2 regions of the Leifsonia sp. RAF41 genome follow, and region 2 is predicted to be linked to the other one. Evidence: predicted binding sites of a transcription regulator. Region 2 holds the regulator's gene; the other holds the start of a gene.

Region 1 (9,099 bases), 960 kb from region 2:
TCTGCCGATCAGGGTCCGCTGGTGCTGGGCATCGAGACCTCCTGCGACGAGACCGGCATCGGCATCGTCCGCGGCACCACACTGCTCGCCAACACGATCGCGTCGTCGATGGAGGAGCACGCCCGCTACGGCGGCGTCGTCCCCGAGGTCGCGGCGAGGGCCCATCTGGAGGCGCTGGAGCCGACGCTGCGCACGGCCATCGCGGACGCGGGCATCGAGCTGGCCGACGTGGATGCGATCGCTGTCACGAGCGGACCCGGCCTGTCGGGCGCGCTCATGGTGGGGGTGGGCGCGGCGAAGGCGCTCGCCGTATCCCTCGGCAAGCCGCTGTACGCTGTCAATCACCTCGTCGGGCACGTCGGAGCGGACCTGCTCGATGCCGCAGGCGGTCCGGGACACCCGGTCGAGTTGCCCACCATCGCCCTGCTCGTGTCGGGTGGTCACACCTCGCTCCTGCTGGTCCGCGATCTGGTGTCGGATGTGGAGCTGCTCGGCGAGACCATCGACGATGCGGCCGGCGAGGCCTTCGACAAGGTGGCCCGAGTGCTCGGGCTGCCGTATCCCGGCGGGCCGCAGATCGACCGGGTGGCAGCGGATGGCGATCCCCGGGCGATCCGGTTCCCGCGCGGTCTCACCCGCCCGAAAGACCTCGAGCAGCACCGCTACGACTTCTCCTTCTCGGGGCTCAAGACGGCGGTGGCGCGCTGGGTCGAACAGCGCCAGGACGCCGGTGAGGAGGTGCCGGTGGCGGATGTCGCGGCGTCGTTCCGGGAGGCCGTGGTCGATGTCCTGATCACGAAGGCGCTGGCCGCCTGCCGCGAACACGCCGTCCCTCGGTTGCTGCTCGGCGGCGGTGTGGTCGCGAACGCGCGGGTGCGCCAGGTCGCGGTGCAGCGCGCCGCGGAGGCGGGAGTCGCCCTCCGCATCCCGGCCCTGTCGCTGTGCACCGACAACGGCGCGATGATCGCGGCACTGGGTGCGCAACTGATCATGGCGGAGCACGAACCGAGCGAGCTGACGTTCTCGGCGGACTCCACGCTCCCCGTCACGGAGATTCAGGTCACCGGCTGACATCGTGCGTTGACACTCCCGCTGGGGCCCTGCCACCATGGAACTGATCCAGCGTTCTCTCAGGAAATGAGCTTCCGAGCGAGGCGCCGACCAGCTTCCACAATGAAGGAGATGGGTCCCATGACCGATCCGAACGCCCCCACCGACCCGGTGGACCCCAACACGCAGAACGGCTCGGTCCCTCCGGTCCCTCCGGTCCCACCCGCGCCGCCCGCGGGCGACACCGGCGTGGTCCCGCCGCCCGCTCCGGATTACGGTCAGCAGCCGCCGCCTCCCGGATACGGCCAGCAGCCGCCGGCGCCGGGTTACGGGCAGCAGCCGTACGGCGGGCAGCCGGGCCAGCAGCCGTACGGGCAGCAGCCGTACGGGCAGCAGCCGGGGCAGCAGCCGTACGGCCAGCCGGCCTACGGACAGCCGGCCTACGGACAGCCGGCACCCGGCTACGCCCAGCCCTACGGGCAGCCGGCCGCCAAGTCGCCGATCCTGAGCATCCTCTCGCTCGTCGGCGGCATCGTCGGCATCGTCCTGAACCTGGCCTGGGGCATCGGCTTCCTGTTCGGCATCGCCGCGATCGTGCTGGGCTTCATCGGCAAGAACAAGGAGCCGCAGGCCCGCGGATTCTGGCTGACCGGAATCATCCTCGGTTTCGTCAGCATCGCGATCGCGATCATCTACTGGATCTTCCTCGCGATCCTCTTCGCCAGCTTCGCGAACAACATCCCGAGCAACTACTGAGGCGACGGTCGGGCGGCCCTACAGTCGCTCGGCGAGGAGTGCGGTGTGCCGCCCGGCCACCCTGGTGAGGACCAGGGTCGCCGGGCGGTCGCCGTTCAGGCCGAGGCGTCGGCGCAGGGCGGCGGGGTCGACATCCACGCCGCGCTTCTTGATCTCCAGCGTGCCGATACCGCGCTGGCGCAGCGCCTTCTTCAGGTCCTTCTCCGCATAAGGCAGCGCTTCGAGGATGCGGAAACCGGCCGCGAAGGGCGTCTCCACGGCGGCGTCGGCGGTGATGTACGCGATCTGGTCCGACATCATCCGGCCGTCGATCCGTCGCGCGAGGTCGCCGATCAGGCGGGCACGGATGACAGCCCCGTCCGGCTCGTACAGGTACTCGCCGAGGGGACCGGTCTCCTCGTCCACGCTGTCCGACTCGGCCGTGAGTTCGTCCGCCTGGTCGCCGCGCAACACGAGCGCGGCCCGGCGGATGCCCGGGCGGGCGAGGGCGCCAAACCAGAGCCCGAGCTCGACCACCTGGCCGTCGGCCGAGATCCACTGGGCCTCGGCCGTCGAGGGGATGAGGTCGCGGTCGAAACCGGGGCCGAGCTTGAGGCCCACGGAGCGGCCCGTCGCCAGTTCGTAGGCGAAGCCGAGCGACGGGGTGTAATCGTCGGGGTCGACGAGCCGCTCGGTCTGAGCGTGCCCGGCGGTCCGGCGGGCCGGGTCGAGGAAGACGCCGTCGATCGCTCGCAGGTCGACATCCTCGGCCCTGCGCTGCTCGACGGTGGCGGTGGGGAACGGTGCCAGGTTGAAGGATGCGATGGCCGCCGTGACCTCGTCGGCGTCGACGGCGGTCACGTCGATCTCCAGCGCGGCGAGGGCGAGCGCGTCGCCTCCGATGCCGCAGCCGAGGTCGGCGACCCGGCGGATTCCGGCGGCGCGGAACCGGCCGGCATGTCGTGCGGCGACCGGCAGGCGCGTCGCCTGCTCGAGGCCGGCCTCGGTGAACAGCATGCTGGAGGCGAACTCCCCGAACTTGGCCTGCGCCTTTCGCCGGAGTTTGGACTGGGTCAGCACCGCGGCGACGAGCGCGGGGGAGTGGCCCTGCTTGCGAAGGTCGCTGACGATCCGCAGCACGTCCTGCTCGCTGTTGTAGGGCGGCAACGAGTCGAGAAGACGGAGCCCTTCCGGGCTGAGCAGCGCGACAAGCTCCGATCGTTCCATGACGTCCACGCTACCTTTCCGCGACGTCGGTGCCTTTCCGCGGGTGCCTGGCACTCACGTTGCGTGACTGCTAATCCACCCCCTAGACTCGGGTTAGCACTCTCACTGCGAGGTTGCTAATCAGTCTTGTTCTTCACAGGAAAGGGGTCAACGTGTCGGTCTCCATCAAGCCGCTCGAGGATCGCATCGTCATCAAGCAGGTCGAGGCTGAGCAGACCACTGCTTCCGGTCTGGTCATTCCCGACACCGCCAAGGAGAAGCCCCAGGAGGGCGAGGTCGTAGCGGTGGGCCCGGGTCGCATCGACGACAACGGCAACCGCGTTCCCCTCGATGTCGCCGTCGGCGACAAGGTCATCTACTCCAAGTACGGTGGCACCGAGGTCAAGTTCGGCGGCGAGGACTACCTCGTCCTGTCGGCCCGCGACGTTCTCGCGGTCGTCGTCCGCTGACGCATCCTTCTTCCGACGGCCCGGCTGCCCTGTGCAGCCGGGCCGTCGTGGTTTCCCGTCCCGCCCGTCTGTGGTTTGCGCCAATTCGCGGTTATGGACGACGCATAACCGCGAATTGGCGCAAATCGCAACCGTCGAGGGAGTTCGCCGGCGGCAGTAGAGTCGGACGAGTGGCACCCTCCGACGACCTCAGCACCCACCGCTCCTCCGGCCTGATCTATGCCGTCTCGGCCTACGTACTCTGGGGCATCCTGCCCATCTACTTCCTGGCGCTGGCACCCGCCGGCGCGTGGGAGATCGTCGCCTGGCGAGTGATCTTCTCGCTGGCGTTCTGCGCAATCGCGCTGACGGTCACCCGCTCCTGGAGTCGCTTCGGCGCGTTGCTGACAGACCGGCGTGTGCTGTTCACGATGGGCCTCGCGGGCCTGTTCATCTACGTCAACTGGCAGACGTACGTGCTGGCCACGGTGAGTGGTCACGTCGTCGAGGCCGCGCTCGGCTACTTCATCAACCCGATCGTCACGGTCTTTCTCGGTGTGCTGGTCCAGCGCGAGCGCCTTCGCGTCGCGCAGTGGGTGGCGGTGGGTGTCAGCATCGTCGCCGTCATCGTGCTCGCGGTCGGGTACGGATCCGTGCCGTGGATCGCACTCATCCTGGCCTTTTCGTTCGGATTCTACGGCCTCATCAAGAAGCGCGTCGGCGGCCGAGTGGATGCGCTCTCCGGCCTGACGCTCGAGACGATGTGGCTGACGCCGGTGGCGGTCATCCAGCTGGTGGTCGTCAGCGTCACGGTGGGGCTGACGATCGGAAGCGCTGGGCCCTGGCACGCCGTGCTGCTGGTCGGCGCGGGCGTCATCACGGCCGTCCCGCTGCTCTTCTTCGCCGCGGCCTCCCGCCGCCTGCCGCTGGTCTACATGGGCTTCATCCAGTACTTCGCCCCGTTCATTCAGTTCGTCGTCGGGGTCGCGGTGCTGCACGAGGCGATGCCGCCGGAGCGGTGGGTCGGGTTCGCGATCGTCTGGCTGGCGCTGCTCATCCTGAGCGTCGACATGATCGTCGCCGCGCGCCAGGGCAAGAGGGCCGCAGAGCTCGATCTGGCGCCGGTCGATTAGCTCAGGATCGGCGGAATACCCGCCCAGGTTCTGCCGTTACCATTGAGCATCCACAGTCGCGCATCTTCTTGTTAGGGGTGAAATGGATCAGCCCGATCCGTTCGGTTTCATCGGTTTGACCTACGACGACGTCATGCTCCTTCCCGGGCATACCGACGTCATCCCGAGCGAGGCGGACACCTCGACTCGTCTCACCAAGCGGATCTCGATGGCGACCCCGTTGCTGTCGAGCGCGATGGATACCGTGACCGAGTCGCGCATGGCGGTCGCCATGGCGCGCCAGGGCGGCATCGGCATCATCCACCGCAACCTCTCCATCGAAGACCAGGCGGCGCACGTCGATAAGGTGAAGCGCTCCGAGTCGGGCATGATCACCAACCCGGTGACGACCACGCCCGAGGCGACGGTCGAAGAAGTGGACGCGCTGTGCGGCCAGTTCCGCGTCAGCGGCCTGCCCGTGATCGAGCCGGACGGCACCCTCGTCGGCATCATCACCAACCGCGACATGCGCTTCGTCTCGCCGTTCGAGCGGTCGACCACCAAGGTCCGGGATGTGATGACGCGCCAGCCGCTGATCACCGCACCCGTCGGCATCGACCCGGACTCCGCGGTCGCCATCTTCGCCGAGCACAAGATCGAGAAGCTTCCGCTCGTGGACATCGACGGCAAGCTGCGGGGCCTGATCACGGTCAAGGACTTCGACAAGAGCGAGAAGTACCCCGACGCCACGAAGGACGACGAGGGCCGCCTGCGCGTCGGTGCTGCGATCGGCTTCTTCGGCGACGCCTGGGACCGCGCCATGACCCTGGTCGACGCGGGCGTCGACGTCATCGTCGTCGACACGGCGAACGGCGACAGTGCGGGCGTGCTCGACATCATCCGCCGCCTCAAGCATGAGCCGCGCGCGTCGCATGTCGACGTGATCGGCGGCAACGTGGCCACCCGCTCGGGCGCGCAGGCGCTTATCGACGCTGGTGCCGACGCCATCAAGGTCGGCGTGGGCCCCGGCTCGATCTGCACCACGCGCGTCGTCGCCGGTGTCGGCGTGCCGCAGGTCACCGCGGTGTACGAGGCGTCCCTCGCCGCGCGTGAGGCGGGCGTTCCGCTCATCGCGGACGGCGGCCTCCAGTACTCGGGCGACATCGCCAAGGCACTCGTCGCCGGCGCTGACAGCGTCATGCTCGGGTCCCTGCTGGCCGGAACCTCCGAGTCCCCCGGTGAGCTGGTCTTCGTCAACGGCAAGCAGTTTAAGAACTACCGCGGAATGGGGTCGCTCGGCGCCCTCCAGACGCGCGGCAAGAAGACCTCCTACTCGCGCGACCGCTACTTCCAGGCGGATGTGCCGAGCGACGAGCAGCTGATCGCCGAGGGCATCGAGGGGCAGGTGCCGTTCCGGGGCCCGCTCTCGGCCGTCGCGTACCAGCTCGTCGGTGGCCTTCGTCAGTCGATGTTCTACGTCGGCGCGCGGACCATCCCGGAGCTCAAGTCGCGCGGCAAGTTCGTCCGCATCACCGCGGCCGGGCTCAAGGAGTCGCACCCGCACGACGTGCAGATGGTCGTCGAGGCCCCCAACTACCGCCGCTGACCCCGCCGCGTTACGACTGCGGTCGTTCGTCACGTCTGCCGGTGCTCGCCGCACCGCAGACGTCACGAACGGCCGCAGTCGCCGTTTCAGCGGCGCGTTTCAGCGGCGCACGAGCTCCGCGATCCGGTCGAGGGCGTCCGTGAGGACCTCGGGGGAGCACGCGAAGTTCAGCCGCACGAAGCCCGCGCCCTGCGCGCCGAAGTCCAATCCCGGGTTCACGGCCACGCGTGCTTCCTCCAAGATCCGGGCGGCCGGGTCGTCGCCCCAGCCCAGTTCCCGGAAGTCGAGCCAGGCCAGGTAGCTGGCGTGCGGCTCCCGGTACCGGACATGCGGGAGCCGATCGGTCAGCAGCAGTGCGAGCAGAGCGCGATTGGACTCGATCGCCGCGAGTGCGCCGTCCAGCCACTCCTGCCCGGAGCGGTAGGCGGCCTCGGTCGCGATGCGTCCGAACAGGCTGGTGCGCACCTCCACCTCGATCGGCAGCGCGTGGATGCGCTCCGCCTGCTCCGGGGACGCGGCCACGAACAGCGCGCATTTCAGCCCAGCGAGATTCCAGGCCTTGCTGGCGGCGTGCGCGGCGACGCCGATGCGCCGCGCATCATCCGACACGGACAGGAACGGCGTGAACGTCGCCTCCGAGTGCACCAGCGGAGCGTGGACCTCGTCGCTGACCACCGACACGCCGTGATGCGCTGCCAGCGCGGCCACCGCCTCCAACTCGGCCCGTGGATGCACCAGCCCGAGCGGATTGTGCGGGTTGCACAGCAGGAAGGCCTTCGCGCCGCCGGCGAAGGCGCGCTCGAGCCCGGCGAGGTCGAGCGCCCAACCGGTGCCGTCGGTCCCCCCTTCGAGGAGCGGCACCTCTTCGACGACGCCACCGGCTTCGGGGATGAAGTCGAAGAACGGCGGGTAGACCGGGGGCGTGATGACGACCCGGTCGCCTGGCTCGATCAGCATCCGCAGCGACTCGACGATGACCACCCCGACATCCGTCGTCGTGCGCGTCCGGGCCGGGTCGACATCCCACCCCCACCGGCGCTGCGCGTACTCGGTGAAGGCGCGCTGCGTGTGGTCGTCGGGCCCGATGTAGCCGGTGTCGCTCCGGTCGATCGCCGCGTGCAGCGCCTCGGCGACGGGAGGCGCCAGCGGATAGTCCATCTCGGCGACGAACAGCGGGAGCACATCGTCGGGATACGCACGCCACTTCTCGCTGGTGCGCAGGCGCAGGCGGTTGAGGGATTCGGCTTCGACGGTCACCCCACCACTGTCCCACCTTCGCCGCCGACTGGCCCACTGTCATCCGGCACTGGCCCGCACCGCGTCGCGGCCTAGACTGAAACGCGTGAGTATGGAGATCGAGATCGGGCGCGCCAAGCGCGCCCGCCGTGTGTACGCCTTCGACGACATCGCGGTGGTTCCCAGCCGTCGCACCCGTGACCCGGAAGACGTCTCGGTTTCGTGGACCATCGACGCGTATCAGTTCGACATCCCCTTCCTCGCCGCCCCGATGGACTCGGTGGTCTCGCCGACCACGGCCATCATGATGGGCCAGCTGGGCGGTGTCGGCGTGCTCGACCTCGAAGGCGTGTGGACCCGCTACGAGGACCCGGAGCCGCTGCTGGCCGAGATCCGCGAGCTCCCCGCCGAGCGGGCTACCGCTCGCATGCAGGAGATCTACTCCGAGCCCATCAAGCCTGAGCTGGTGACCCGGCGCCTCGCCGAGATCCGCGAGGGTGGGGTGACCGTGGCCGGCGCCCTGTCGCCCCAGCGCACGCAGGAGCTCTACGAGACGGTGGTGGCGGCCGGTGTCGACCTCTTCGTCATCCGCGGCACGACCGTGTCCGCCGAGCACGTCTCGAAGAACGTCGAGCCGCTCAACCTCAAGAAGTTCATCTACGAGCTGGATGTACCCGTCATCGTGGGCGGGGCCGCCACCTACACCGCGGCGCTGCACCTGATGCGCACCGGCGCGGCCGGAGTGCTGGTCGGCTTCGGCGGCGGGGCCGCATCCACCACCCGGTCGACGCTCGGCATCCACGCTCCGATGGCGACCGCGGTCGCCGACGTCGCCGGCGCACGCCGCGACTACATGGACGAGTCCGGCGGGCGCTACGTGCACGTCATCGCGGACGGCGGCCTCGGCAGCTCCGGCGACATCGTCAAGGCGATCGCTTGCGGGGCGGACGCCGTGATGCTGGGCACCACGCTCGCCCGCGCCACCGACGCACCCGGCGGCGGCTGGCACTGGGGCGCCGAGGCGCACCACTCTCAGCTGCCGCGCGGCAACCGCGTCGCCGTCGGGCAGGTCGCCCCGCTCGAGGAGATTCTGTACGGGCCGGCACCGGTCGCGGAGGGCTCTGCGAATCTCGTGGGAGCTTTGCGACGGAGCATGGCGACGACGGGATACTCGGACCTGAAGGAGTTCCAGCGCGTCGAAGTCGTCGTCGCGCCCTACCGAACGCAGTAGGACCAGTTGCCGGCCGTCGGCGGTCGGGGAGGGAGAGAACGATGACCGTTACTCAGTCGGCTCCGGGCGGCGATAGGCACGCCACGCCAGCTTCCAACCCGGCGGTGACGTATCCGTCACGGCTCGGCCCCGCTGAACGCGCGGCCGCGATAGCGGCGCTGAAGGACACCGAGCTCGACATCCTCGTCGTGGGTGGCGGCATCGTCGGTGCCGGCTCCGCGGTCGATGCGGCGACGCGCGGCCTGACCGTCGGCCTGCTGGAGGCGCGCGACTTCGCCTCCGGCACCTCCAGCCGGTCGTCCAAGCTCGTGCACGGCGGCATCCGGTACCTCGAGCAGCTCGACTTCCGGCTGGTCCGGGAGGCGCTGATCGAGCGCGGCCTCCTGCTGCAGCGGATCGCACCGCACCTCGTGAAGCCCGTGCGCTTCCTCTACCCGCTGCACAAGCGGATCTACGAGCGCTTCTACATCGGCG
Region 2 (9,099 bases):
ACCCACGAGATCCTCGAGATCGGCGTCTCCTCGCCCGAGCCGACCCCGTCGAAGGGTCTCGGCGTCGGAGAGGTCGGCTACCTGATCACCGGCGTGAAAGACGTGCGCCAGTCGAAGGTCGGCGACACGATCACCTCGGCGGCGAAGTCCGCGACCGTTGCCCTCCCGGGCTACACCGAGCCCAAGCCGATGGTCTTCTCCGGCCTGTACCCGCTCGACGGCAGCGACTACCCGGAGCTGCGCGAAGCGCTCGACAAGCTCAAGCTGTCGGATGCGGCCCTCGTCTACGAGCCCGAGACCTCGGTCGCACTCGGCTTCGGCTTCCGCTGCGGCTTCCTCGGCCTCCTGCACCTCGAGATCATCACCGAGCGGCTCTCGCGGGAGTTCGACCTCGACCTCATCACGACCGCGCCCAGCGTGATCTACGAGGTGACGACGGAGGACAAGAAGACGATCACCGTCACGAACCCGAGCGAGTACCCCACCGGCAAGATCGAGAAGGTGGAGGAACCGGTCGTCAAGGCGGCCATCCTCGCCCCGAAGGACTACGTCGGCGTGATCATGGAACTCTGCCAGGGCCGCCGTGGCACCCTGCTCGGCATGGAGTACCTCGGCGAGGACCGCGTCGAGATCCGCTACACGATGCCGCTCGGCGAGATCGTCTTCGACTTCTTCGACCAACTCAAGTCGAAGACCGCCGGCTATGCCTCGCTCGACTACGAGCCCTTCGGCGAGCAGGAATCCGACCTGGTGAAGGTCGACATCCTGCTGCAGGGCGAGGCGGTCGATGCGTTCAGCGCGATCGTCCACCGCGACAAGGCCTACGCCTACGGCACCATGATGGCCTCCCGCCTGCGGGAGCTGATTCCGCGTCAGCAGTTCGAGGTGCCCATCCAGGCGGCCATCGGCGCGCGCATCATCGCCCGCGAGAACATCCGCGCGATGCGGAAGGACGTTCTCGCCAAGTGTTACGGCGGCGACATCACCCGCAAGCGCAAGCTCCTGGAGAAGCAGAAGGAGGGCAAGAAGCGCATGAAGATGGTCGGCCGCGTCGAGGTCCCCCAGGAGGCGTTCATCGCCGCGCTCTCCGGCGACACGGAGAAAAAAGAGAAGAAGTAGTCACCCGCGCCGGTACGTGTTCACCAGAACACCCGACGCCAGCCGCCGGGACTCCGCGAGCGCGAGCCGCGCCTGCGGGAACCCGTCCGGGAACAGCTTCTTGCCCGTCCCGAGCAGCAGCGGGTAGACGCACAACCGGTACTCGTCGATGAGGCCGCTGCCAGCGAGTGTGCGCACCAGCTCCGTGCTGCCCCAGATGCGGATCTCGCCGTCGATCTCCTCGCGGAGCCGCTTCACCTCCTCCGGCACATCCGGGCCGAGCAGGAAGGAGTTCTTCCAGGCGAGCTCAGTCCGCGTCCGCGAGGCGACAAACTTCGGGACTCGGTTGTAGCGCCGGGTCAGCTCACCCTCCAGCCCGGGCGCGTCCTCATCCCAGACGCCCCACGCCCGCGCCCAGATATCGTAGGTCTTCCGCCCCAGCAGCAGCGCGGTCGTCCGGCTCTCCCAGTCCATGACGAGCTCGCCAGCGGCCCCGTCGTCATGCCTGGCGTCGTAGTCCATCGCCCAGCCGCCCAGCTCGAACCCTCCCTCACGGTCCTCGTCGGGGCCGCCTCCACCCTGCACCACACCGTCGAGACTGATGAAAGCCTGCACCACGATCGCGCCCATCGTCGGACCCCTTCCGTTCCGACGAGTACACCACTCCCGTGGGACCGAGGGGAGGCCCGTTTCGCGAACCCCCGCGCCATGGCGGAAGATGAATACATGCGCCGTTCCAGCTTCACCGACCAACCCGTCACGTACGGGGCGGTCGGCGCCACCCAGGCGGCGGATCTGCTCTACTACCCGCCGAAGGGCTACAAGCCGTTGGAGCGGAGCATCCGGCTCGGCAGCGGAGACGAGCGATTCGACACCGCGGCAACCGCGCTGATGGCCTGGGGCGTGCAGAAGGGCAGCGGCATCCTGGTCACGGATGTGCGCGAAGGCACCGGCGTCCAGTACGAGGGAGTCGAGTTCGGTCCCGACGGCACCCCGATGCGGATGCGCGAGAACCGGCCGGAGGAGGACGTCTTCGCCGACGACGGCACGCCCTTCGTCCGCAACGGGATGACCGCCCTCCTGAAGATCCCGTTCGGACCGTTCCGCGTCTCGGCGCCCATCCGCGTCGTGTACGTCGTCGACGAGCCGCACCGCCGCGGCTTCGCCTACGGGACGCTGCACGGGCACCCGGAGAGCGGCGAGGAGCTGTTCCTGGTCGAACGGCGCGACGACGGCACGGTCTGGTTCATCCTGCGGGCACTGTCCCGGCCGTCCAACGCGTTCTACCGGATCGTCGCGCCCATCCTGTCCGCCGTGCAACGCCGCTACACCGCGAAGTACCTGCGCGCCCTCCACCCGGCCAGCTCCGCCTGATGCCGAGCATCCTGCCCCTCGGAGACCCCGCGCCCGCCGACGGCCTGCTGCCGGCGACGGCGGCCGATGCCGCGGACAGCCGTGATTTCGGCGTCTACCTGCACGTCCCGTTCTGCCGGGTCCGTTGCGGGTATTGCGACTTCAACACCTACACGGCGACAGAGCTGCGCGGGGTGTCCCAGTCCGACTACGCCGGCCATGCGGTGCGTGAAGTGGAGTTCGCGGCCGATGCTCTGCGCGCGAGCGGGGTGGCCGATCGGCCGGTGTCGACGGTCTTCTTCGGTGGCGGGACACCGACGCTGCTGCCTCCGGGGGACCTCGCCTCGATGCTGGGCGCCGTCCGCGACGCCTGGGGTCTGGCCGACGGCGCCGAGGTGACGACCGAGGCCAACCCGGATTCGGTGGATGCGGACGACCTGCGCCGCCTGGCGGATGCCGGCTTCACCCGGGTGTCGTTCGGGATGCAGTCCGCAGTCCCGCACGTACTGGAGACGCTGGAGCGCACCCACGACCCCGCGCGCGTCCCGCTCGTCGTCGGCTGGGCGCGGGAAGCCGGCCTGCAGGTCAGCCTCGACCTGATCTACGGCACCCCGGGGGAGTCGCTCGAGGACTGGTCGCAGAGCCTCGACACCGCGCTCGCGTGCCGGCCCGATCACCTCTCTGCATACGCACTCATCGTCGAGGCGGGTACGAAGCTCGCCCGCCAGATCCGGTCCGGTCAGGTGCCGGAGCCCGACGACGATCTCGAGGCCGACATGTACGAGCTGGCCGACCAGCGGCTGGCCGACGCTGGATACGACTGGTACGAGGTCAGCAACTGGGCGACGGATGCGGCCCATCGGTCCCGTCACAACCTCGCCTACTGGTTGGGGCACGACTGGTGGGGGATCGGCCCCGGCGCGCACAGCCACGTGGGCGGCGTGCGCTGGTGGAACGTGAAGCATCCGGCCGCCTACGCCCAGCGCGTGCTCGCCGGCGAGTCGCCGGCGGCGGGACGCGAGACACTCGACGCGGAGACGCGGCACGTCGAACGCGTGCTGCTGCTCAGCCGCATCCGCGAGGGCGTCGGGACGACCGAGCTCACCGACGCCGGCCGCCACGAAGTCCCCGCGCTCATCGCCGACGGCCTCGTAGACGGACGAGCCGCCCTCCGCGGGTCGATCGTGCTGACCCTGCGGGGGCGGCTCCTGGCCGACGCGGTGGTGCGTCGGCTACTGGCGGACGAAGCCGCCTAGCGGATCCGGCGACCCGGCCGAGATCGTCGCTCAGCTGACGAAGCGGATCGCGATCGGGTACGTGTAGTACTCGCCCTGGTTGGCCTTCACCGCTGCGATGATGCTGAACACGATGTCGAGCACCCACGCGGCGATGACGATGAAGATGCCGACGACGACGATCGACAGGATGCCGCCCACGACGTAGGCGATGAAGATCGTGATCTGGAAGTTCAGCGCCGTCGCGGTGTGGGCGCGGACGAACGGCCCGCGGTCCTTCAGCACCAGGTAGCCGATGAGCGCGGGGATCCAGCTGAACAGGATTCCGCCGACCTGGACGAGGGTGGCCCAGAGCTTCTCGTCGGCCGGACTCAGCTGCGGCGCCGAGCCCCCGTACGGCTGCTGGGGCGGAGGGGGCGGTGGTGTCGCGGACATGGTGCGGTTCTCCTCTGTGTCTGACAGGAGTGAGGGTGGACGTGGACGGCCCCAGCCTAGGGCGCGGAGCCCGAGTCTGAAAAGAGCCTGAACGCCAGGGTTACTTGATGAAGCGGAAATTGACCGGGTAGCGGTATGTTCCTCCGCTGTTCACGCGGACGAAGCCGAGGATCGAGAACACCAGGTTGACGATGTACAGCGCCCAGGGGATCAGCAGCCCGAAGAGCAGGTAGCCGATGCCGTAGGTGAAGCTCCCGATGATGATCCCGATGATCTGCGACGCCACCCACGCGATGATCCAGGTGATCTGCCAGTTGAGGGCTTCCTTGGCCTCCTGGTCGGTGAGCCGTCCGCGGTCCTTGAAGACGAGCCAGATGATGAGGGAGGGCAGGATCCACAGGATTCCGCCGAGGTGGGCGAACGATGCCCACTGCTTGTCCTGCGCGGCGTCGAGCGGCGCCGCGGCGGCGTACGGCTGCTGCGGCGGGACGTTGCCGGGCTGCTGCGGCGGGACGCCTCCGGCAGGGTCGGAGGGCTGGTTCGGGTCTGTCATCGGCGGAACCCTTTCATGATCGGTTGCGAGCGTGTCGAACCGTTGCACATAAGGTACTGCCGCCGTGTCACAGGCAGCAATCATCCTGGTCGCGTTTCCTCGCGGTAGGATTGGCACTCAGGAACAGCGAGTGCTAATCGGTCGGCGGGAGGCGGGAATGGTTTCAGAGCGCAGCCTCGAGGTGCTTCGTGTGATCGTCCAGGACTACGTGGCGTCGCGCGAGCCGGTCGGGTCGAAGAGCATCGTCGAGCGGCACTCCTTCGGCGTGTCGGCGGCGACCATCCGCAACGACATGGCGCTGCTGGAGGAGGAGGAGCTGATCGCGGCTCCGCACACCTCGTCGGGCCGTGTCCCCACCGACAAGGGCTACCGCCTGTTCGTGGACCACCTCGCAGAGATGCGGCCGCTCACGCCCGCGCAGCGGACGGCGATCGAGACGTTCCTCGGTCACTCGGTCGACCTCGACGACGTCCTGTCGCGCACGGTCCGTCTGCTGTCCCAGCTCACGAACCAGGTGGCGCTCGTCCAGTACCCCTCGGTCGCGCGTTCGCGCATCCGTCACATCGAGCTGGTGGCCCTGTCACCGCGGCGGCTGCTCAGCGTCCTGATCACGGACTCCGGTGCCGTGGAACAACGCGTGATCGAGTTGTCGGCCGAGTTGAATGACGAAGACGTCGCCGAGATCCGCGGCGCCATCAACGGCGCGGCTGCCGGGCTCACCCTCGCCGAGGCGACGGCGCGGCTGCGCGACCTTCCCGGTGCCCTCACCGAGCGCACGCGCGTCCTCGTCGAGCCGGTCGCGGGCGCACTGCTCGACCAGATCGCCGCCAATCGGCAGGAGAAGCTGGTCATGGCCGGAGCGGCCAACCTGGTGCGCACCGAACTCGACTTCCCGGGGACCATCACCCCGGTGCTCGAAGCGATCGAGGAGCAAGTGGTGCTGCTCCGTCTGTTCGACGAGATGGCGACCGACCAGCACGGCGTCGCGGTGAGCATCGGCCGCGAGAACGCCGGTTCGGGTCTGACGGAAGCATCCATCCTCGCCAGCGGTTACAGTGCGGCAGGATCGGATGTGGCTCGCCTGGGCCTGCTCGGACCGCTCCGCATGGACTACTCAAGCAACATGGCGGCCGTCCGCGCCGTCGCCCGATACCTCTCCCGGTTGCTCGGCGAGCAGTAACGCCGCCACCGCATCCATTTGACAGCACGCGATAGAGAAGAAGAAGGAACAGCCCACGTGGCCGACCACTACGAAGTCCTGGGCGTCGAGCGCGACGCCAGCCCCGACGAGATCAAGAAGGCGTACCGCCGGCTCGCACGGGAACTCCACCCGGATGTGAACCCGAGCGCAGAGGCGCAGGAACGGTTCAAGCTCGTCACGCACGCGTACGACGTCCTCAGCGATCCGCAGCAGCGCCAGCAGTACGACCTGGGCGGTTCGGGAGGCTTCGGCGGAGGCGCGGGCGGGGCAGACTTCGCCGGATTCAGCGACATCTTCGAGACCTTCTTCGGCGGGGGCGGGGGAGCGACCCGCGGACCACGGTCACGCCGTGAGCGCGGTCAGGATGCGTTGCTCCGCGTCGAGGTGGACCTCGACGAGGTGATCTTCGGCACGCACCGCGACCTGGAGGTCGACACGGCCGTCGTCTGCGAGACCTGCAACGGATCCTGCTGCCAGCCGGGCACCCAGCCCGTCACCTGCGACATCTGCCACGGCACCGGGAGCATCCAGCGCTCGGTCCGCTCGCTGCTCGGCAACGTCATGACCTCGAGCCCCTGCGGCACGTGCCGCGGCTACGGCACCGTCATCGCCACGCCGTGCGTCACGTGCCAGGGCCAGGGCCGCGTGCGCGCCCGGCGCTCGGTGCCGGTCGACATCCCCGCGGGCGTCGACACCGGCCTCCGCCTCCAGATGCCGGGCAGCGGCGAGGCCGGCCCCGCCGGTGGCCCCAATGGCGACCTCTATCTCGAGATCAAGGTCAAGCACCACGAGATCTTCAGCCGCGACGGTGACGACCTGCTCTGCACCCTGGAACTGTCGATGACGGATGCGATCCTCGGCACGACCGCGACGGTGAAGGCGCTCGACGGCGACATCCGCCTGGAGCTGAAGCCCGGCACGCAGTCAGCCGACATCATCAGCGTGAAGGATCGCGGGATCACCCACCTGCGGGGCTCCGGCCGTGGCGACCTGAGGGTCGGCATCCAGGTGGTCACACCGACGAAGCTCGACCACAAAGAGAAGGACCTGATCAAGAAGTTCGCGGCAGCCCACAAGGCGCCCGAACCGTCGCTGGCACGGTTCCAGCAGGGGCTGTTCGCGAAGCTGCGCGACCGGTTCCTCAACCTCTAGGCAAGCCGGATGGCGTCCCTCTACCTGCGCGAGGACCTCGACGACGTCGAGGTCGGCGCCCGCCTGTCGCTGACCGGCGCCGAGGCGAAGCATGCGGCGACCGTCAACCGGACGCGTCCCGGCGAGTCCGTTCTGATCGGAAACGGCCGCGGGCTGGTGGCGTCGGGCGAGGTGCTCGTCGCGACCAACGCGGAGCTGACCATCGACGTGGATGCCGTGTCGCGCGTTCCGCGGGCGACGCCCGCGATCACGCTCGTGCAGGCGCTCGCCAAAGGCGACCGCGACGAGCTTGCCATCCAGGCGGCGACCGAGCTGGGCGTGGATGCGGTGGTGCCGTGGGCGGCATCCCGTTCGGTCTCCCGGTGGGAGGGCGCCAAGGTCGCGAAGGGCCGCGAGCGCTGGGCGGCCATCGTGCGGGAGGCAGCCAAGCAGTCCATCCGCGCGTGGACGCCCGCGGTCGGCGAGCTGTCGACGACGAAGCAGGTCGCGGCGCTGGCGTCCGGCGCTCGGGTGCTCGTACTGGAGCCGGATGCGGACGCGCCGCTGACGGCGGTCCGTCCGGACGGACGGGACCTCGTGCTCGTCGTCGGCCCCGAGGGCGGCATCGCCCCGCAGGAGCTCGCGGCGTTCCGGGAGGCCGGCGCCGAGCTGGTCCGCCTCGGCGAGACGGTGCTCCGCACCTCGACCGCCGGTCCCGCCGCCCTCGCCGTCCTCAACGCGGCGCTGGGGCGCTGGTGACCCAGCCGCGTTGTCAGCGGGCGCGAATAGGATAGAGATATGGCAGAGACGGAGCGTTCGATCTTTTCCCGCATCATTGCGGGCGAGATCCCGGCTGACGTGGTGTACGACTCGGAGCGGCTGATCGCCTTCCGCGACATCGCACCGAAGGCGCCGGTGCACCTCCTCGTCGTGCCCAAGACGGAGGAGTACCGCGATGTCGCGGAACTCGCCGCCGGCGACCCGGAGCTGCTGGCCGAGCTCGTCGCCACCGCGAAGCACCTGGCCGAAGAGCACTCGGACGGCGACTTCCGCCTCATCTTCAACACCGGCGCGGGTGCGGGCCAGACCGTGTTCCACGTCCACGCACACGTTATGAGCGCCAATGACCGTGGTCACAGCCTCCAGGAAGGAACTCTTGACCAACTCTGAACCGACTCCGGGCTCTGCGAACCCGGGAGAACAGCAGGCGGGCGCCGAAGCGCGCCTGAGCGTCGACGGCATCCAGATGGTGCGTCTGCTCGGACCCCAGGACCGCCTCCTCACCACACTCGAGCGGCAGTATCCGCTCGTCAGCGTGCACGTGCGCGGCAACGACATCACCCTGTCCGGTGACCCGACGCAGGTCGCGGCCGCACAGCGACTCGTGGAGGAGCTGCTCGAGATGGTCCGCAACGGTCAAGACCTCTCGCCGGCCGAAGTGACCAGCTCGGCACGGATGCTCGACACCGACCTGAACCTGAGCCCGTCGGATGTGCTCGGCCAAGCCATCCTGACCGCGCGGGGCAAGAGCATCCGGCCCAAGACCCTGGGCCAGAGCCAGTACGTCGACGCGATCGACCACAATACGATCGTGTTCGGGATCGGCCCGGCCGGTACGGGAAAGACCTACCTCGCGATGGCGAAGGCCGTGCAGGCGCTGCAGCGCAAAGAGGTCAACCGGATCATCCTGACCCGCCCCGCCGTTGAGGCGGGCGAGCGCCTCGGCTACCTGCCCGGCACGCTCACCGACAAGATCGACCCGTACCTCCGCCCGCTGTACGACGCGCTCAACGAGATGATGGATCCGGAGCTCGTCCCCAAGCTGCTCGCCGCGGGCACCATCGAGGTCGCGCCGCTCGCCTACATGCGCGGCCGCACCCTGAACGACTCGTTCATCGTGCTCGACGAGGCGCAGAACACGACGCCCGAGCAGATGAAGATGTTCCTGACGCGCCTCGGCTTCAATTCGAAGATGGTCGTCACCGGCGATATCACCCAGGTCGACCTTCCGAACGCCGCCAGCGGACTCCGTCTGGTGACGCGCGTGCTGAACGACATCGACGACATCCACTTCGCCCGCCTCACCAGCGAAG

What was found. The regulator HrcA, encoded in region 2, represses chaperone genes, less so after heat shock. The targets are predictions, from matches to a motif close to TTNGCACTCGNNNNNNNCGAGTGCNAA.
Region 1: groES (co-chaperone GroES) is a predicted target of HrcA. The motif match lies at 3,060-3,086, and genes of this name have one in related genera.

What each region holds. Positions count from the first base shown of each region.
Region 1 covers NZ_JBFREB010000001.1:2,623,966-2,633,064, reverse strand. The annotation lists gene tsaD (tRNA (adenosine(37)-N6)-threonylcarbamoyltransferase complex transferase subunit TsaD) at 1-1,071, shown strand, start outside; gene AB4Y74_RS12720 (DUF4190 domain-containing protein) at 1,192-1,806, shown strand; gene AB4Y74_RS12715 (THUMP-like domain-containing protein) at 1,825-3,012, opposite strand; gene groES (co-chaperone GroES) at 3,165-3,461, shown strand; gene rarD (EamA family transporter RarD) at 3,632-4,573, shown strand; gene guaB (IMP dehydrogenase) at 4,656-6,158, shown strand; gene AB4Y74_RS12695 (MalY/PatB family protein) at 6,258-7,415, opposite strand; gene AB4Y74_RS12690 (GuaB3 family IMP dehydrogenase-related protein) at 7,507-8,625, shown strand; gene AB4Y74_RS12685 (glycerol-3-phosphate dehydrogenase/oxidase) at 8,730-9,099, shown strand, end outside.
Region 2 covers NZ_JBFREB010000001.1:1,662,529-1,671,627, forward strand. The annotation lists gene lepA (translation elongation factor 4) at 1-1,119, shown strand, start outside; gene AB4Y74_RS07975 (dihydrofolate reductase family protein) at 1,120-1,728, opposite strand; gene AB4Y74_RS07980 (DUF1990 family protein) at 1,825-2,472, shown strand; gene hemW (radical SAM family heme chaperone HemW) at 2,472-3,707, shown strand; gene AB4Y74_RS07990 (DUF4870 domain-containing protein) at 3,738-4,121, opposite strand; gene AB4Y74_RS07995 (DUF4870 domain-containing protein) at 4,222-4,674, opposite strand; gene hrcA (heat-inducible transcriptional repressor HrcA) at 4,832-5,854, shown strand; gene dnaJ (molecular chaperone DnaJ) at 5,912-7,027, shown strand; gene AB4Y74_RS08010 (16S rRNA (uracil(1498)-N(3))-methyltransferase) at 7,037-7,765, shown strand; gene AB4Y74_RS08015 (histidine triad nucleotide-binding protein) at 7,805-8,176, shown strand; gene AB4Y74_RS08020 (PhoH family protein) at 8,163-9,099, shown strand, end outside.